4 regions of the Corynebacterium jamesii genome follow, and region 3 is predicted to be linked to each of the others. Evidence: predicted binding sites of a transcription regulator. Region 3 holds the regulator's gene; each other region holds the start of a gene.
The links. The regulator LexA, encoded in region 3, represses DNA repair genes until DNA is damaged. The targets are predictions, from matches to a motif close to CGAACANNTGTTCG.
Positions count from the first base shown of each region.

Region 1: a site for LexA is predicted at 2,624-2,637, ahead of ACKFRT_RS04875 (SAV_6107 family HEPN domain-containing protein). Genes of this name have one in related genera too.
Region 2: a site for LexA is predicted at 3,256-3,269, ahead of ACKFRT_RS07600 (HNH endonuclease signature motif containing protein). Genes of this name have one in related genera too.
Region 4: a site for LexA is predicted at 1,999-2,012, ahead of ACKFRT_RS10375 (error-prone DNA polymerase). Genes of this name have one in related genera too.

Region 1 covers NZ_CP175789.1:1,054,791-1,059,781, forward strand. Annotated here, with positions in the region: gene rsmH (16S rRNA (cytosine(1402)-N(4))-methyltransferase RsmH) at 1-178, opposite strand, end outside; gene mraZ (division/cell wall cluster transcriptional repressor MraZ) at 466-897, opposite strand; gene ACKFRT_RS04870 (DUF3040 domain-containing protein) at 1,502-1,912, opposite strand; gene ACKFRT_RS04875 (SAV_6107 family HEPN domain-containing protein) at 2,110-2,532, opposite strand; gene ACKFRT_RS04880 (GNAT family N-acetyltransferase) at 2,700-3,287, shown strand; gene metF (methylenetetrahydrofolate reductase [NAD(P)H]) at 3,320-4,288, opposite strand; gene ACKFRT_RS04890 (polyprenyl synthetase family protein) at 4,476-4,991, shown strand, end outside.
Region 2 covers NZ_CP175789.1:1,690,047-1,695,037, forward strand. Annotated here, with positions in the region: gene dnaJ (molecular chaperone DnaJ) at 1-237, opposite strand, end outside; gene ACKFRT_RS07595 (hypothetical protein) at 454-1,680, shown strand; gene ACKFRT_RS07600 (HNH endonuclease signature motif containing protein) at 1,697-2,998, opposite strand; gene grpE (nucleotide exchange factor GrpE) at 3,416-4,042, opposite strand; gene dnaK (molecular chaperone DnaK) at 4,042-4,991, opposite strand, start outside.
Region 3 covers NZ_CP175789.1:537,869-542,859, reverse strand. Annotated here, with positions in the region: gene hrpA (ATP-dependent RNA helicase HrpA) at 1-1,266, shown strand, start outside; gene nrdR (transcriptional regulator NrdR) at 1,276-1,767, opposite strand; gene ACKFRT_RS02465 (hypothetical protein) at 1,811-2,182, opposite strand; gene lexA (transcriptional repressor LexA) at 2,545-3,333, shown strand; gene ACKFRT_RS02455 (DeoR/GlpR family DNA-binding transcription regulator) at 3,395-4,195, shown strand; gene hflX (GTPase HflX) at 4,212-4,991, opposite strand, start outside.
Region 4 covers NZ_CP175789.1:2,313,886-2,318,876, forward strand. Annotated here, with positions in the region: gene ACKFRT_RS10365 (methionine ABC transporter ATP-binding protein) at 1-922, opposite strand, end outside; gene ACKFRT_RS10370 (MetQ/NlpA family ABC transporter substrate-binding protein) at 974-1,834, opposite strand; gene ACKFRT_RS10375 (error-prone DNA polymerase) at 2,025-4,991, shown strand, end outside.

The sequences.
Region 1 (4,991 bases), 520 kb from region 3:
TTGCGTGGGGAAAGGCGTTTAGAAAAGCCTCGCTGTGTCCCCCGGCGCCGAGGGTGCCATCGACGATAACGGGGCGGGCGGGCGCGTTGTCGCTACGTACGCCCAAGCCTACGAGTTCGACCATGCGGTCGCGCATCACCGGGATGTGCCCGTGCTGCCTGTGCTTTCCTTCGCTCATCGATGTTCCCTCCTCTCTTCGTTGCGATCCCTAGTGTTTCCTCAACCTTTTTGAGGTTTCATGTAGTTCATGTGCCACATAGATACTGATGTGACTCAAAAGTTAAAGGAGTGCACATAGGGCCTCACCTGCGTGGGTGCGGGCTTGACATTGGGGAAGTACGTCAAGGTTCCGCGTCGTCCACGCAGGTAAGGGCCTGCGCACACTCCAATTCCACTATTTATTTATTGCCCACCGATCCGAATACCAGACCTTCGCACCTCGAAGCCCAAGAGAATCTTCAGGCTCTAGAGGAAGGACGCCAGCACCTCGTCGTCGCCGTCAGAGAAGTCCTCTTCGTGCTCCGCGCTGTACTCCGCCCAGCTATCGGCATCCCAGATCTCAATGAAATCGACATTGCCGATCACTACGCACTCTTTGGATAGACCCGCATAGTTCCGGTGCAGGGCCGAGACTGAAATCCTGCCCTGCGAGTCCAGCGCCTGCTCGTCGGCACTGGCCGCCAAGTTGCGCACAAAAGCACGAGCCTTGGGGTTCGTACGAGACGCCTCCGCAGCCTTCTTCGCACGTACCAGAAACTCGGCCTTGGGATATACCGCCAGGCTGCGATCCTGCCCTTTCACGACCATGAGCCCTTCGCCAAGCTCTTCCCGAAACTTCGCTGGCAGAGTCAAGCGACCCTTGTCGTCCAGCTTCGGCGTGAAGGTGCCGAAAAACATGTCATCGGCCCCTTTCCCGTTTTGAGCTCTCGCGTTGTGTATGCCGTTTCTATCGTGATTGGCGGACCGAATTGCAGCCCTGACCAGTGGTTTCGCTATGAAGTTTGAGGTTGTTGGCACAGCTTCGCCCCAACGATCCCCACTTTACCCCACTCTCCCCCACAAACTCCACAACACGAAGCCTGTTGCGTGGCTTTTTCTCAACTTTTTTCACTCTAACAACGCGCTAGCTGGCCTTTAGCGCAACCCCTCCCCTCTTTCACCGTCACTTTCCGCGCTCTTTCTCTTTAGGACGCCACCTCCTCCCCCACATCCACACCTCCACCCAACCGTGACATATACGCAGATCAACACACTTCCAACACACATCGAGACGCTCGCTCAAACCACCTAGAACGGCAAGTAGGGGCGGAAGTGGGGAGAAGTGGGGATACTTAAGCGCGCATCAGCGCAAAACCAAGAAGCACCAGCAGATCCCCCTCGCGTTAATGGATATTCACATAGAGAAGCCGCCGACCCCCTACAAAAGGAGGCCGGCGGCTTTTTGCCTCTAGCCGTCTGAACGCTCGGCTCTAATCTGAGCGCTCGGCTCTAACGCTGGCTTCTAGCGTTCGAAACGGCGACGGAAGCTATCTTCCATCTTGTCGCCAATACCGCCGGAACGCCCACTCCCTACACCCCGAACGGCTCCCGCTTTACCCGGCTTACCGGACTTCGAGCGCTTAATGGCCGCGGTCTCCGGGTCGTCAGTCGAACGGAAAGCCAGCATGCCCCCGCCGAACATGATCAAGAATCCAACCACACTGAGCGCCACGAACCACAGCGACAGCTGAGCAGCAGCAATGCCGCCAACCATCACCGCCAGGCCAAGAACAATGAGTGCGATGGAACGGATGTTGAAGTTCATCGACTGCTCATTATTGGTGGAAGCCTGCTTCGCCAAGCGCGGATCCTCGGCAATCAACGCCTTTTCGATCTCCGCGAGCATCCTCTGCTCTTGCTCCGATAGAGCCATCGCGACCTCCCAATTCTTTGCGGCTACTTTCCACAACGCCTACGGCGTGAGAAAAGTTTCCAGCCCGGGCATGTTCCACCCGCGTTTCACCCCATCTACCCTACAGCAACCTGCGGTTTTGGAACAACGAAAAGGCATTTCACAGCCCATCATTTACAGCCCTGCTCCGCCCACGTCATCCGATATTTTTTGGGGGGTTAAGCAACCTTCGGCAAGTAGTTCACCGCGCCGCGGGCCAGATCCACCAAATCGCACGCATCATGGTAGATGGTGCCACGAGCATTCTCCGGAATTCCCCGGCTAAGCCCCAGGCCTGCGCGGCTGGCCACGCGCGCATGCGCTTCAAACTTCTCCACCCAGTCCCCCAAATCCGGGCGCAGAACCCGCAACTTCGCCCACGCGCTACCGGAGGGACGTCGCTTTCGGCTAGCCATCTCCCACTCGATCAACGCCCCCGCTGCCCGAAGCCCAGCACGGTAGGCGTAAACAATCGCCTCTGGCTCGCGCAGCTCTGCCCTCGATAGCTGCAGCTGCCGCTCCGCCTCATCCAGAAAACCCCGAGCACCCAGGGTTCGACTGTAGCGTGCCCGCGCTCCCAATTGTTTCGCTTGTGCCGCCATGGTCTCAAAGCCCCCTTTGCTGCTTATTCCAACTACTGAGGCTTACTGTAGAAAGCCATCTGGACATCCCCGACGCAACAAACCCCAAATTAGAACATTTGTTCTAATTTGGGGTTTTTGTACCCATCCCCGTCAGGAACCTTCCGATCAGTGGCACTATTAACCCCATGCGCGTTTCCGTCGTCCCCACCACTAACCGGCAGTTCATCGCCCGGCTCGATGAGCTCATCGATATCCACCTGGCTGCGATGGACTACCCAAAGGAAACGCACTCCCAGCGTAAATCGCTGTGGTTCTACAACGCCTCCCAGCCAGACTTCACCTGCAGCATGGCGCTACTACACCGCGCAGAAGAACACCCGGACCCAGACAACTCCCGCCAGCGCTGCGTAGGCATCGGCTTTACTTTCCGTGGATCCCCAAACACTTGGTGGTACCGCCAAGTAGCCCGTGGCCTCGCCCTGGATGGACACTCCCGCGCAGATATCGCGCGGATTCTGCACGCCTACGCCGAACTTTCCGAGATTCACGTCCTACCAGCGGCGCAAGGTGAGGGCGTCGGCACCAAAATCCTCAACGACCTCCTCCAACGAACGCCGCAGAACACAGTAATGCTCTCTACGCCAGAGGTAGACAGCGAGGCGAATGCAGCCTGGCAACTGTACCGGAAGGCCGGGTTCACCGACGTACTGCGCCACTTCCAGTTCCCGGCGGACCCGCGCCCCTTCGGAATCCTCCAGCGAAAGCGCCACTAGCGCAGCTAACCCGGCTACCCCGGCTAACCCGGCTAGCGCACCATATCGTGGCCCAGCCCCGGCCCCCACGCCGGAGCCATGCCCAGGTTATGCAGGACTTCCTGAGTTGCGCGCACGTTGTTCATCGTCATGAAGTGCAGGTCCGGAACCCCCTCGGCAATGAGTCGCTCAGCCATCTCGGTAGTCACTTCAATACCAACTTCGCGGATCGCGTCGCGGTTGGCTACCTCGTCGCCCGCTGCAGCATCGAGCAGCCTCTCCTCCAGCTTGGGCGGCAACGCAGCACCGGCCAGCTCCATCTGACGGCGCACACTGCGCAACGAGGTGATCGGCATGAGCCCCGGAATGATCGGCTTCTGCCCGTGTTCCGGATCCGCCTTGGCCAAACGGTCGCGCAAGCGCAGGTAGTGGTCTACGTCGAAGAACATCTGGGTAATCGAGTACTGCGCCCCGGCACGCAGCTTGGCCAGCGTGTACTCCGTGTCCTGTTCCAGCAAACCGGTGCGGTAGTGGCCTTCGGGGAAACTGGCTATGCCGATGTCGAAGTCGGCACATTCGGGCATCTCGCGGATCAGGTCAATAAGCTCACTGGCGTAGTTCAGCCCACCCGGTGTGGCCACCCATTCAGCGTTCGGGTCCCCCGGCGGGTCGCCACGCAAGGCCAGCAGGTTTGTGAGCCCCAGCGAGGCGTAACTGCGCAGCATCTCTTGCAGCTCCTCCCGAGTGTGCTGCACCAACGTCATGTGCACCAACGTGGTCAGCGGTTTAGTGCCCAGGCGTTCGGCGACACGTAGGGTGCGCTCGCGAGTACTTCCACCAGCACCGTAGGTCACGGAGGCAAAGCTCACGCCGAGGTCGTGGAAGGCCTCCGCTGCGTTCCACAGGCGCTCCTCGGCTGCGTCGTCGCGGGGCGGCATGAACTCAACAGAGAACGGCACGCGGCCCGGAGTGTAGAGCGAAAGGGACTGGGATACGGCAACCTGCCTGCGGATACTAGCCATACCCAAAGATCATATAGACAGAGCTGTCCATTTCAAGACTTATGCCCACATTCAGCATTTCTCTTGCGCATGGCCACCCCCGCGGTGGGTTCGCGAGCTTGCCATGTACACCCCCGTCCCCACTGTCGCGCCGCCCCAGCACGACCGCTGCACGCACTTGTCGCGCGAGCCCTTAGAATAGAGAGCCATGAGTACCGATGAGCAGGCAGCGCACCCCTGGTGCCTCGATTCCCCACTGTCCGCGGTTCCGTCCGCCGTCGATGCCCAGCTACAGGAATACCTAAGCCGCTCCCAAGAAGAATTCTCCCACATCGGATCCCTCGTCGGCGGCGCTATCACGGTGCTGCGAGACTTCATCGTCAACGGCGGCAAACGCGTTCGGCCGACCTTCGCGTGGGCAGGCATCCGCGCGGCACTCGAAGGCGGCGGCGGGTCGTTGCATGCTCTGGGTGGGAAGGGGGAAAACGCCCCGTCGTCCCCCGCCGCAAGTCTCGACCCACGCGCCATCTTGAATGTGCTATCTTCCTTCGAGTTCATCCAGGCCTGCGCCCTCATCCATGACGACATCATCGATCGTTCCGATACCCGGCGCGGCTTCCCCACCGCCCACCGCACCTTCGAGTCGAAGCACCGCGACCGCGGCTGGCGGGGCTCCTCGGAGCACTACGGCGTAAGCCAAGCGATCCTCATTGGCGACCTTGCC
Region 2 (4,991 bases), 1.2 Mb from region 3:
GGCGAGCATGCGCTTCATGTCGTCGTACTCCGCGCGCTTATCCTTGTCCCCCACCACGCTGTACGCTTCAGAGGCCTTCTTAAACCGCTCCTCCGCCGCCGTATCGCCCGGGTTTGCGTCCGGGTGATTTTCGCGGGCGATCTTGCGATAGGCTTTCTTGATCTCCTCTGCCGATGCGGTGGAGGACACGCCGAGGTCTTTGTAATAATCCTTCTCGACCCATTCACTGTGCGCCATGTGTCACTCCTTCCTTACTGCGCTGTTCACGCGGGGTGTTAATACTCAACCTTGAGTCTACCGCGCTGAACTTTTGTTATCTAATCTTCTTTAACGACGCCCCTACGTATTTATTCCCCTCAAACATCACTTCGGGTCTTGCAGCGTGCTCTGCCGGAGGCTCGGCACATGACCCAGCCGGAGCCTCGACAGCCTAAAAGTAGCTAGGGTGGAGCCATGACACCTAAGAAGCGCAACTGGTTTGGCCGGCTCTTCGGCACGGATAACTCATCGCACGACGCATCCGATAACCCTTCGTCCGCGAGTAACGGTTCGCCCGTGTCTAGCTCACCTGCTCCCAATGCGCCTACTCCCAGCTCACCTACCCCCAGCACACCGCTAGCAGAGCCCGGCCCGCAGGATCCGCCGGTGCCGCTGCCGCGCCTAGACCTGCACCAATCCACGGCACTGATCCGGCAGATTGTGCGAACACTCAATAGCTTCGGCTACGGTGCGACTCCCACGCCCGAAGTTGTGTACTACAGCAAGCCCGAGCACATCGAGAAGCCTCTGAGTTACCCGGGGCCCACCCCCGGCCCCTATGGCGGGCAACTCCCAGCGCCAGATTACGGAGAGGGGTCGATGCTGGGGCTCGAGAACATCACGAAGCAGTGCGCCAATGCCGAGGATTTCGGCAGGGACATGCCTGTGCTGGTAGAGCACTTCGTCAATAGTCTGGTCGGGCCGGCTGCTAGCTCGGAGCGGGATTTGCTTTCGCTCCCCGATGCGGAATTTTACTCCCACTTGCGGGCGCGCCTAATGGCGATCGATCTTCTGCCGGAGCAGTCGCGGGCGGATGCGCTTGAGTTCAACTCAGATTCGCCAATACGTCCTTTTTCGGATGACCTGTGCATCACTCTGGTTCTGGATACGCCGAACTCTGTAGTGTCGTTGAGTCCAGGCTCACTGGAAGATCGCGGCCCGGTTAAGGACTTGTTCCGGATTGGCTACCGCAACTTATGGCAGGAGCTAATCTCTTCCGACCTGGATGTGCAGCCTGTTCGAGCGAGCAAGGACCGTCCCAATGAGCGCTTCTGGGCGATCGAAAGCGGCTCTTACTATGCGGGGTCGGTACCCCTGCTGATGAACGAAATCCTCGAACGCTACTTGCCGCAAATCGACCCTAGCGAAGGACTTGTTTTTTCCACGCCTCATCGCCACATCACCCTGGTTCGAGAGATGGGCGAAGGCACCGACATGCTGGGTTCCATCAAGATGATGGCGGCCGTGACAGCCCAGGAGTTCTCGCGACAGGCGGGCGCGATGAGCCCACGACTGATGTTTTCGCACATGGCTGAGATCACCACGTTCACCGACATCAAGTCGAAGGGTGGCGGCAAGGCGGAGATCGACATCCAGCCCCCGGCGTACCTCATGGAGAGGATCAACCACGACAAGCGCTAGAACGGCGGTTGCGTTCCTAGAACGGCGGCTCGTCTTCCAGGTTGCGCTTTTGCTTCCTTTGGTTGTGCTCCACCACCTTCCGCGCTCGCTTCACTGCTCGGTGCCGGAAGGTGATTCTTCCCAGCGGCCCGTTTGGTGTGGTAATCACCGTGTGGCCGTCTCCGAAGCTCGTCCAGGTTTCCTCTCCGTCGGGGTTAATTGTCACGTCCCAGGCTCCCGTTGTTTTCGCGTTGTGGTGTTTGGCACAGAGGCAGTGGAGGTTTGAGGTGTCCGTCGGTCCACCGTTCGGGGTGCCATCCGATCCACCGTTCGGGGCGCCATCCGATCCGCCGTTCGAGCTACCCTGCACGAAGCGTTTAACGTGGTCCAGTTGGCATTTGTGCGCTGGAGTGTCGCAGCCCGGGAAGCGGCAGGTTCCGTCCCTGCCTTCCACGCTCGCACGGATGAGGGGCGTCGGCGTATAGCCGGCGGTGGCGGCCTTCCCCGGGGCCTGCAGGTGAGTTACCCGCTCCATCCACTCCTTCGTGGCCAGCGGGTTGAGCCAGGTGCCGGCCGCCCAGATCTGCGCCTCCGGAGCGTCCACCTGGCGGTACAGGTTGAGGTTCACCTCTGCGGTCGCACTCCCCCGCACCAGGCTCAAAAGCGCCCGCACCCTGGAACAGTTCTGCTTGTTCCTCACGCTATCGAGAGCCTGGATCAGTTCCAGCGCTTCCAACTTCGGGAGGGTCAGGTAGAACTCGGTGTAGTCGGTCGGCCGGTCGTCGATAGCCAGCCGAGTTGCGGCGCCCAGGACTGCCATGTCTTCGGTACTGACGCCCTCTACGCCCGAACCCGTGCCGTCTGCGCCTTCTATACCGTCTGCTCCGTCTGCGCCTTCTATCCCACCGCCCGCTGGCGAAGTCAGTGCAGCGGGATCGATTGGGCAAGCCAAAGGCTCGTGATCCATGACGATCTTCTTTAGGCGTTGGCGAATCGTGCTTTGCCCCAGCATCGCCTGGTTAGGCCGAGTAGGTGAGAGTGCTGAGTAAACATCGGCTTCTACGGCGGAGATGTGGGCGTCACTAACCGCAACAAGGCTATGAGCGACAATCCTCCACAGCTCGATAGAGTAAGCCCCGGTCTCCGCCAGCTCCACCAACGATGGGAAGCGGCGGAAGGTGGCTCCTACGTCGACGAGCTGAATCACTCGGAACTCCGGAAGGCCCAAGCGAGCGCCCAAGCGGGTTGTCACGTCGGTGATGCATTCGTCTTCGTGAGGTGCGCACGCCAAGGCGAGGCGCGCGTGGTTGCGATTGATGTCGCAGATCGCTGCGCTCATCGGGTCGGTGGGATCGGTAACTTTCCAGAACGGCCCCTGCGGTTGGTTCTGCGGTTGGTTTTGCGATTGGTCTTGCGGCGGTCTGTCCGGTGGTGCGGGCTGGTCGAACATCATTCCCCTTTAATGATGGAAGTACCCAGTGTTTCGCGGCTCGTGTTCCGTGATTCGTGTTCCGTGGTTCGTGTCCCGTGGTTTTCCGTACGCGATCAGCATAGAAAACGCCCCAGACAACCCCTCCAAGAAAAACCTAAATTAATCGAACACTTGTTCTAGACTTGAATCTCCTCCCACCGTCAATCTCCTCCCACCGTCAATCACATCCGCCGCAAAACCCACCCCACCACGAAAAGGAGCTCCACAGCAAAAGCCATGGAGCTCTCCAAGCCTCACGCCATCCCTAGCGCGAGCTCTTAATACCTACTGCGGATCGCCGATAATGACCATCGCATTGCGTAGCACCCGGTCATCCAGGCGGTAGCCGCGGCGCAGGACGGTGGCCAGAACCTTGTCGTCGCCGCTACTTGTATCCTGCACGGCCTCGTGACAGTTCGGGTCGAACTCATCGCCTTCCTCGCCGAACTTCTCCACCTTCATGGATGCCATCACAGACTGCAGCTTGTCCGACATGGACTTCAGCGGCCCAGTAAGGTCGCCGTGCTGTTCAGCCATCTCCAGGTCGTCCAGGATCGGCAGCAGATCGGAAGCCACCTCAGCCTTCGCGCCGGCAATCACACTCACGCGATCACGCTCCACGCGCCGGCGGTAGTTGGTGTACTCCGCCGTCACGCGCTGCAGGTCCTCGGTGCGTTCGGCTAGCTCGGCCTCGATACTGTTCTCGATATTGACGCCCTCGACATCAGCCGCAGCAGCCTCGACATCAGCCTCAACACCAGTTTCGACATCAGCCTCCACATCAGCCAGACCCTCGTCGACCCCTTGTGCCTCGGCAGCCTCCGCGGCGGCAGCTTCGGCACTTTCGGCCGAGGTTGCCTCCGGGTCGGTGTTCTCCGGGGCGCCCGGATCCTGATTCAGATCTTCAGCCATTACTTCTTATCATCCTCTGCGGAAGTGTCCTCGTCGACAACCTCGGCGTCCACAACGTTCGGATCATCGTTTGCGGCGGAGCCTGCAGCGTCAGCACCAGCACCTTCAGCACCAGCGGCTGCCTCAGCCTCGTAGATGGCCTTGCCCATCTCCTGAGACTCGGCGTTCAGCTTCTCCACTGCATCCTTGATGGCCTCGATGTCGTCACCCTTCAGGGCCTCGTCAACAGCCTTGGCTGCTTCCTCGACCTTGTTCTGGGTGTCCTCGTTGACCTTCTCCTTGTTGTCCTCGACGAACTTGCGGGTCTGGTATGCCATGGACTCTGCAGAGTTGCGGACTTCCTGCTCCTCGCGGCGCTTCTTGTCCTCCTCTGCGTGAGTCTCGGCATCCTTGACCATGCGGTCGATCTCCTCCTGGGACAGGCCGGAGCCTTCCTGGATCTTGATCGTGTTCTCCTTGCCGGTCGCCTTGTCCTTTGCGGAGACGGAAACGATGCCGTTGGCGTCAATATCGAAGGTGACCTCGATCTGCGGTACGCCGCGCGGTGCCGGAGCGATGCCCGCCAGCTCGAAGGAGCCGAGCAGCTTGTTGTGCGCAGCCATCTCGCGCTCACCCTGGAAGACCTGGATCTGCACGCTGGGCTGGCTGTCCTCAGCGGTGGTGAAGGTCTCGGAACGCTTCGTCGGGATGGTGGTGTTGCGCTCGATCAGCTTGGTCATCACGCCACCCTTGGTCTCGATACCCAGGGACAGCGGGGTGACGTCCAGCAGCAGCACGTCCTTAACCTCGCCGCGCAGCACGCCGGCCTGCAGGGCAGCACCCACGGCCACAACCTCGTCCGGGTTTACACCCTTGTTGGGCTCCTTGCCGTTGGTCAGCTCGGTGACCAGCTCGGAGACGGCAACCATACGGGTGGAGCCACCGACCAGCACGACGTGGTCGATCTCGT
Region 3 (4,991 bases):
TCGCTGCCCAAGGCCCTGCGCACCAGCGTGGTGCCCGCCAGCAACTTCGCCACGGCCGCTTTGAAGAGGATGGTACCGTTCGACGGTGAGTTCGGCTACGCGTTGGCCGAGGCGCTGCGTGGGCTCGGCGGCCAGGGAATTTCCGCGCAGGACTTCGACTGGGCGCGGGTACCAGACCACCTGCGGATGCAGTTCGCCGCCATCGATCGCCGCGGCAAGGTGATCGAAAAATCTCGTGACTTGCAGTATTTGCAGAATAAGCTATCCGGGCAGGTAACCTCCGCCATCGCACAGGCGGCGGCTCGATCAAAGACGGCCGCTCCCAGCGACGCGGCGCAGCACACGCCGCACCCAAAGCAGGCCGGAAAGAAGCACAAGGCAAAGAAGCAGGGTGGAACGTCCACCGGAGTTCTGGCCACGGCGGATGCCTGGACTGCCGACGGCATCGGTGTGCTGCCCGAGACCGTGGAGACTGTGGTGGATGGGCAGACCCTACACACCTACCCGGCCATCGTCGTGGCAAAGGATCGCGTGACGCTGAAGGCGTTCCCCACCAAGCAGGCTGCCGATGGGCAGCAGTTCACGACAGTGCTGAACATGATGGTAGCGGCCTGTGCGGTCTCCCCGAAGCAGATGATTAAGGGGCTACCCCTGCGACAGCGGGTAGCCATGGAGCACACTCCCGGTGGCGTGGACGGGTTAGTCAGCGATGTGGTGGCTCTGGCGTGCCGCGACATGCTGATGAAGTTAGGTCCCGTCGTGCGCGACCCCGAGAAGTGCGACGAGGTTGTGGGTGCGGCCCGTTCCCAGGGGCCGGGCAGGGTGCGCCAGTATGTGGTTGCTTTGGCTCCGGCGGTGTTGGCCGTGGCTGACATCTCTGCGGAGCTGAAGGGCTGGTCGGGAGATGCTATCGATGACATGCGGGCTCAGCTGGAATTCTTCCTGGGACAGCATGCAATAGCTCGCAACGGCATCGATCACATGCGCCATGTGCCCCGCTATGTGGAGGCTATGCGCGCCCGTCTGGAATTGATGAAGACGGATCCGGACAAGGAAGAAGACCTGGACGATGAGGTTCAGGAGGCTTTCGAGCTACTGGAGAAGACGAAGAAGCGTCTGCCGACCGCACGCGCCGCTTCACCGCAGTTAAAGGAAGTCCGCTGGATGATTGAAGAGCTGCGGGTCAGCCTTTTCGCACAGAACCTCGGCACGGCTCATTCTGTTTCACTGCAGCGCATTCGCAAAAAGCTCGAAAAGATCTGCTAGGCCATGCGCTTAGCTATCGGCGCCGCCCGTATCCATAGTGCGATCAGCCAGCGCGTGGCGATGCGCCCGCAGGGATTCGATTTCTTGCTCGAAGTCTTCGGCGCAGTTGAAGGATTTATAGACCGAGGCGAAGCGCAGGTACGCAACCTCGTCGAGTGTTCGCAGCGGATCCAGGATGGCTAGACCAATCTGGTTGGCGGGCACCTGGGACCCGTGTGCCACGCGCACTGCCTGCTCTACTTCGTGCGCAAGGCGCTTCAGGGCATCGTCCGAAACGTCACGCCCCTGGCAGGCGCGGCGCACACCCTTGATGACCTTCTCCCGGCTGAACTCCTCAGTCACCCCATTGCGCTTCACCACCAGCAGAACCGACCGCTCGATGGTGGTGAACCGAGTCTGGCATTCGCTACATTCGCGGCGCCGCCGAATAGACACGCCCATTTCTATAGAGCGCGAGTCGACGACGCGAGATGATTCGGAGCTACAAGAGGGGCACAACACGCCCCCTAGCCTAGTCGCCTCTCGCCCCACTTTGAAGCCGTGGCTAAGGCATGAGAATCGGCGCCAACCCGAGCACAGCCGACATCGCCCCGAGCGAAAGCACTGTCGCCCCCGGCGAGTGGATCACGCGCTCCACGCGGGCGTAGAACCTTTCCTTACGGTCTATACGACTTTCGAACGTCTTTTCGTTAGCTCCGGAGATACGCTCCCTGCGGGCACCAGATACCGGGCGTGCCACCGGCGCCGAGGAATACCTGTAGGTGTTCGAATTACCCCGCTGGCCTATCGCATTCCAGTCAGGCTTGCGCACCTGCGGCTTGCGCAGGGGGGCTACGCGATCGCCAGGTAGCACGCGAACACGCGACACCGGGAAAGACTCATCAGAGGTTGTAGGGATTACGATCGAGGTGGTCACGTAGATACTCCTTTACAGGTACACGCTGACCGCTTGGCCAAACGCTTTGTTTCCTTCGCTGTGGTTCATAGTGAACCACCCGGCATGGACAGGGTTAGAAAAGCTTTTAGAGGGTTAGCTCATGTGTTCGAATCTCGAACATGTTGAAAAATTTAGCACGCTTGTTCGATGATGTCTAACCCAATTCAAAATTTTTCGAACACATACACTAGAAGAGTGTTCGTTTTCCGGTAGAGTGAGAGTCGATCGTGCAATACTGCCCACAAACGGCCGCTCGGAACCTGAACGCACTCAACCGGCACTCAACCGGCACTGAAACCGGCACCGAAACCGGCCCCAAATCACCGAATGAGGTACACCCCGTGAGAACCGACGAACCAGAGACGACCGACAACTCCACCACGCGCCGTAAGCTGGGGCGCCCGCCAAAGTCAGAGGCGGATAAGCGCGCGGAAAAGCAGGCAGAAAAGGACGGCAAAAAGCCGGCGCTTAGCACTCGCCAGCGCCGTATTCTGGAGGTCATCCGGGATTCAACCGTGATCCGCGGTTACCCGCCGAGCATCCGCGAGATCGCAGACGCTGTAGGACTGCATTCCACGTCGTCTGTCTCCTACCACCTAACGCAGCTGGAGAAACGCGGCTATCTGCGGCGCGATGGGAAGCGGCCGCGCGCGGTTGACGTTCGCTCCTTTGAGGGTGGACAGCTGGTGAACGAAAGCAAGTCGAAGCCTAAGCCGGCCGCTCCGCAACCGACCGACGAGGGCGAAGCCATGCCCGAGGCAACCTACGTGCCTGTCGTGGGGCAGATCGCCGCAGGCGCACCAATCCTCGCCGAGCAGAACGTAGAGGCGCACTTTCCCCTTCCCCAGGAACTCGTGGGCAACGGCGAGCTTTTCCTGCTGCAAGTCGTCGGCGAATCGATGCACGATGCCGGCATCTTTAACGGCGACTGGGTTGTCGTTCGTTCCCAGTCGGTGGCGGAGTTCGGCGACTTCGTCGCCGCGATGATCGACGGGGAGGCAACGGTCAAGGAGTTCCAGAAGGATGCCGACGGGCTATGGCTGATCCCTCACAACCCGGTGTTTGAACCCATTCCGGCCGAGGAGGCAACGATCCTGGGCAAGGTGGCCGCGGTTCTGCGCAAGATCTAGGCTCCCCCCTATTGGTTCGGACGCCGCCTTTCCCCGCCCGCAAGGAACTACAGTAGCCCTTATGGAATCAGCAGAAAGGCGCCGTCAGATAGCCTCCCTCACGGCTATTCACGGCAGAGTAACTGTGAATGAGCTGGCAGAAAAGTTCGGCGTCACCGCAGAAACAATCCGGCGCGACCTCGCGATCCTCAATGACGGCGGCGAGCTGTTCCGCGTTCATGGCGGGGCCGTGCCCGCACAGAACTTCCGCACGGACTTCACCACACTGGCCATCAGGTCGAAGACCTCCCTCGGTGCCAAGCGCGCTATCGCGAAGGCTGCAGTGAAGTTGCTGCCGGAAACGGGCAGTACAGTGTTTATCGACGCAGGCACCACCACCGGCGTATTTGCCGAAGCCATCGCGGAAGCGAACTCGACCAACGACCCCGACGTCATGGCTCCGAAGCTGAACATCGTCACGAACTCGTTTTTCATCGCCACCACACTGGCGGAATCTTCTCGCTGCGATGTGCAACTTATCGGCGGGCACGTCCGCGCGCTTTCCCAAGCCGTGGTTGGCGACCTAGCCACCCGCGCACTCGGCGTGCTACACGCGGATGTAGCCTTTATCGGCACAAACGCCCTCACCATCGACCACGGACTATCCACCCCGGATGCACAAGAAGGCGCCATCAAACGCTCCATGGTTGCCAACTCGGAACGCGTAGTGGCGCTGTGCGATTCCACCAAGTTCGGCCTGGATTACCTCGTCAGCTTCGCCCGTATCGAGGATATTAGCGCCATCGTCACTGACCGTGACGCGCCAGAACCCTACGTCATCGAACTGCGCAACCTCGGCATAGACGTCACGTTCGCCGAGTAATTTCCCCCCCGACAACCTAGTCGGCGACGATAAACTCCCCCAGCTCGCCCGCCACCACATTCGGCAGACGCACATCCATCGTGGTGCCCTGCGCGTCATAGTCCTCCGCAATCACCGTGCCAAACTCATGCACCTTCGCCACCACGTCTCCACGGTCGAAGGGCACGTGCAGTTTCACGTGAGAATCCAGGGAGTTCAGGAACAGTTCCAACTGTGCCTCCAGCTCCGGGATTCCCTCACCCGTCTTCGCCGATACGTACACGGCATCCGGCACGCGGTGACGCAGCTCCGCCAACACCAGCGGGTCAGCCGAGTCGATCTTGTTAATCACCAGAATCTCCGGCGGGGCCTCTTGGCCGGACTCCTCGACGATCCCGCCGATCACCGTGTTCACCGCCTTGATCTGCTCCAGCGGGAAGGGATCCGATCCGTCAACGACGTGCAGAACCACGTCGGCTGCCAGAACCTCTTCGAGGGTAGAGCGGAAAGCTTCCACCAGCTGCGTGGGCAGGTGGCGGACGAAACCAACCGTGTCGCTGAACACCACAGCGCGGCCATCGGCCAGCTGCGCGCGGCGGGTGGTCGGATCCAGGGTGGCGAACAGTGCGTCCTCCACCAGCACACCCGCACCCGTCAGGGCATTGATCAACGATGACTTACCGGCGTTCGTATACCCGGCGATCGCGATCTGCGGAATCGCCGCTGCATCGCGCCGCTCGCGCTTGACCTCACGGGAGGTCTTCATCGCCGCGATCTCCTTGCGCAACTTCGCCATGTCAGAGCGCAAGCGACGGCG
Region 4 (4,991 bases), 660 kb from region 3:
AGACGGCATCGAAAAACCCGATTCCTTCGGCCATCGTCACAGTGAACAGCCGGCCGTTCTCGGTCTGCAGCGCCTCTGCCTCGACCATGTCGGGGGTGTTGCGCAGCGAAGTGGCAACGAAGTCGGCGGCGGTCTGCGTCTGCGGGTTAGAGAACACGTCGTAGACGCTGCCCTGCTCCACAATGCGACCGTCTTCCATCACAATCACGGAGTCCGCGATGGAACGCACAACCTCCATCTCGTGGGTAATCACCACGATGGTGATGCCGAGCTCGCGGTTGACCTTGCGCAGCAGCTCCAGCACGTCGTGGGTGGTGGAGGGGTCCAGCGCGCTGGTGGCCTCGTCGGCCAGCAGCAGGCTGGGGTTGGTGGCCAGCGCGCGGGCGATGCCGACGCGCTGTTTCTGGCCACCGGACAGCTGCTCTGGGTAGGCCTTGCCCTTATCGGATAGGCCGACGAACTCCAGCAGCTCCTTGACGCGCTCTTCCCGTTGCTGCTTGGACATGCCCTGCAGGCGCAGTGGGTAGGCCACGTTGCCTGCCACATTGCGGGAGGAGAACAGGTTGAACTGCTGGAAGATCATGCCGATGTCGCTGCGCAGCTTGCGCATCTGCGATTCCGGCAGGGGTACAATGTCCTGGCCGTCCAGCAGGATCTGCCCGCTGGTGGGGCGATCCAGGCCGTTGATCTGGCGGACGAGGGTGGATTTGCCGGCGCCGGAATAGCCGATGATGCCGACGATGGAACCCGCCGGGATCTGCGTGTTGATCTCCTGCAGCGCGCGAACTTCCTTCTTGCCCTGCTTGAAGACCTTGGTTACGTCGCGGAAGACGATCTCCGTACCGGTAGTGCCGGTGTTGTTGCTCGTGCTGGTGGTGCCGGCACGGGGCTGATCGACGCTAGTTTGTGCGTCTGTAGCCATAAGGAACCTCTTTTAAGAGTTGGGGTTTCGGGTAGCCGGGGTGGGAGGCGGCTACTTCTTGATCTGGTCCTCGGTTTCCTTCAGGACCTTAGCCAGCTCGTCGGCGCCCATCTTGACCTCGACGGAGGTGCCCTTGGACTGCTCGTTCAGTGCGTCCTGAACCTCCTTGGAGTGCCAGACGTCGACCAGCTTCTGCAGGTCCTCGTCGTCCTTGTGCTCTTCGGTGGTGACGAAGGCGTTGATGAACGGCTTCGCTGCCTCTGCCTTCGGGTCGTCCTCGACGATGGCGGACTTCGGGTCGATGTTGCCGCGCTCCAGGAAGGAGTTGTTGATGACGGCTGGGGTGCCGTCCTTGTAAGCGGTCACGGTCTGCGCCGCATCCACCGGGGTGACCTTGACCTTGGACTTGCCCTCGTCGATGTCAGCCGGGGTGGGGGACAGGATCTTGTCGTCCTTCAGCTTCACCAGGCCGGCGGATGCCAGCACGTGCAGGGCGCGGCCCTGGTTGGTTGGGTCGTTCGGAATGGCGACCTCGCCGGCCTCTTCGATGTCCTTAACCTCGCTGTGGTCCTGGTAGTACACGCCCAGCGGGATGATCTCGGTAGCGCCGATCGGAACCAAGTTGGAGTCGTTGTTCACGTTGTAGTCAGCGAGGAACATCAGGTGCTGGAAGTTGTTCACGACAATCTCGCCGTCCGCCAGTGCACGGTTCGGCAGGCTGTAGTCGCCGAACGGAACCAGCTCAACGTTCAGACCCTCTTCCTTGGCCTTTTCCTCGAATACCTGCCACTGCTTCTGGCCCTGGTCGGTGGTGCCGACCTTGATCGTGTCGTCGTCACCGCCACAAGCGGTCAAGCTGAAAGCCATGGCTGCTGCAGCTACACCGGCTGCTACCTTACGGCGAAGGGACATAGGATCCTCCTGGATTGTCGTGGTTAATCATCATGGTCGCCCGGTTCTTAGTTGGTTGTCCGGGCTGAACTGTGCGTTTAAGGTAGCAGTCTAAACTAGAATGAACAACTTAGTCTAGTCTCAGTTTGAGGCTTTTAAGGCACCCTCCCGCGTTGGCAATTAATAGAATACCTGTTCTATAATTGAGTTCGTGTCTGATGAACCTCGCCGCACACTGCGCAAGCCGCAATCCAGGAGCTTCTCCCAGGGGCGGCCACTGAGCTGGGCGCAGCTCGAAAGTGTGCTGTCCGGGAAAGGTTCGGGTCTTCGGAACCTCCGCGCCGTGGGAGTGGGGGAAGGCCAGCGGCGCACCATGCCGCTCGACCTTGCGGATACGGAGGCAGAGGGGGCCGAAGGGGCGTCCCAAAGAAAAACAACAACCCCCTTCGCAGAGCTTCACGCCTGCAGTGCCTACAACTTCCTGCGTGGCGCGAGCCAACCTGAACAGATGGTGGCGACGGCGCGCGACCTGGGGCTAAGTGCGCTGGCGTGCGTGGATCGCGACGGTTTTTACGGTGCGGCGCGCTTCGCTACGGCGGTGGCGGAGAGTGCAGGGGCAGACCTCGCGACGGTGTTCGGCGCGGAGCTGAGCCTCGATGTACCGCTCACGGTGCTGTGCAAGGGCCGCGAAGGCTACGCGCGGCTTAGTCGCCTGATAGCGGACGCCCGCATGGCCGACCCGCACAAAGACTCCGTCCGGTACCCCGACCTGCCCCGGCTGGCGGAAGAAGCGGATGGGCACTGGCTGGTGCTGCTGGACTGGCGGCGGGCGAGCGCAGGCCGTGCGAGTGGCACGAGTTCGGCCGAGCGCCTGGTGGAGCTTTTCGGCGCGGCCAACGTCGTGGTCGAGCTGCAACACACGATGAACCCCGCCGATGCCGACCGCAACGAGCGCCTCCACGCGCTGGCGGTGCGCCACGGCTTGCGCGAGATCGTCAGTAGCGCCCCGACATGCGCAACCCCGAAGCAATCCCGGCTGGCCGGGGCGAAGGCGGCGCTGCGCGAGCGGCACGACGTTGCCACGGCGGAGCCGACCACCCACCCCGTCGGCGGCTCGTGGCTGCGCTCGGGTGAAGAGATGCTGCAGCTCGCGGGCGATTGCGAGTGGTTGTCCCGCGCCGTGGCGACCACTGCGGACGTCGCCCGCGAGTGTGCCTTCACCTTGGACCTTGTCGCGCCGAATCTGCCGCACTTCCCCGTTCCGGAGGGCTACACGGAAATGTCCTGGCTGCGCGCCATCACCGAGCGCGGAGGGACGGAACGCTACGGCCAGCGCGACTCTTCCGCCGCCGCTCGCACGGCCTGGGCCACCATCGACCGCGAGCTGGAAACCATCGAGCAGCTGGGGTTTCCAGGCTACTTCCTGATCGTCCACGACATCGTGGCCTTCTGCCACGAAAACAACATCTTCTGTCAGGGGCGAGGGTCCGCGGCGAACTCCGCGGTGTGCTTTGCACTGGGGATTACAACGGTGGACGCTGTGGCGTCTGGCTTACTCTTCGAACGTTTCCTTTCCCCCGAGCGCGACGGGCCGCCAGACATCGACCTCGATATCGAATCGGGGCGGCGCGAGGAAGCGATCCAGTACGTGTACTCCCGCTACGGCCGCGAAAACGCCGCACAGGTGGCGAACGTCATCACTTACCGCCGCCGGGGCGCGACACGCGATGCCGGTCGCGCGCTGGGTTACGCGCCGGGGCAGATCGATGCCTGGACCCGCCACCCGGAACAGACCCCTGCCGTGGTGCAGGACCTTGCGGAGCAGATGCTGGACCACCCTCGCCACCTGGGTATTCACTCCGGCGGCATGGTGATCTGCGACCGTCCGATTGCACAGGTTGTGCCGACGGAATGGGCGCGGATGGAAGGCCGATCAGTGGTGCAGTGGGACAAGGACGATTGCGCGGCCGTCGGCCTGGTGAAGTTCGACCTGCTGGGGCTGGGCATGCTGGAGGCGCTACACCACGCGGTGGACCAGGTGCGCGCCCACCGGGGCCGGGAGGTCGAGCTGTGGCGGTTGGATCCCACGGAGCCGGAGGTTTACGCGATGCTGGCCCGCGCCGACGCAGTGGGGGTGTTCCAGGTGGAATCCCGCGCGCAGATGTCCACCCTGCCGCGCTTGAAGCCGCGCACCTTCTACGACCTGGTGGTGGAGGTCGCGCTGATCCGCCCCGGCCCCATCCAGGGCGGTTCCGTGCACCCATATATCCGCCGTCGCAATGGCCTGGAGCCGGTGACTTTCGATCACCCGTGCCTGGAGCCCGCCCTGACGAAGACCCTGGGGATTCCGCTGTTCCAGGAGCAGCTGATGCAGATGGCCGTGGATTCCGCGGGCTTTAGCGGCGCCGAGGCCGATACCCTGCGCCGGGCGATGGGGTCGAAGCGTTCGCCGCAGAAGATGGAGCGGCTGAAGAAGCGCTTCTACCAGGGGTTGGAGGCGAAGAACGGAATCCGCGGTGCGGTAGCCGATCGGTTGTGGGACAAGATCGTGGCCTTCGCCAGCTACGGCTTCCCGGAATCACACTCGCAGTCTTTCGCCTCCCTGGTCTACTACTCCGCGTGGTTCAAGTACCACTATCCGGCGGAGTTCTGCGTGGCTCTGCTGCGCGCCCAGCCGATGGGGTTCTACTCGCCGCAGTCCCTGCTGGCCGACGCGCGCCGGCACGGCGTGGAGGTCCTTCCCGTGGACGTGAACGCTTCGGACGTGCAGGTGGATGCGGTTGTTTCCTTAATGACGCCCCCACGCACCAACCGGCCCACGGGAGTGCATGGCGGTGCTGCTGCGCCTGCTGGCGGGGCGGACACCTGCGCGCGTGTGCACAATGAGCCGCGAGGTGTGCATGGGCTGGGGCGGGGGACTGGTGAAGCGGTAGGGAAGATTCGACTCGGGCTCAGCGGTGCGGGTGGAGTAAAGGGGATACCCGCCGAAGTGGCGGAGCGCATCGTAGAAGCGCGCGAACGGATTGGTCGCTTCACCAGCGTGGAAGACCTATCCCGCGAGGCCGGGCTGACCGTCGCGTACGTGGAAAAGCTGGCGCGAGCTGGAGCTTTGGGGAGCCTGGGTCTGACTCGCCGCCAGGCGGTGTGGGCTGCCGGGGTGGCGGCTACTGAGCGGCCG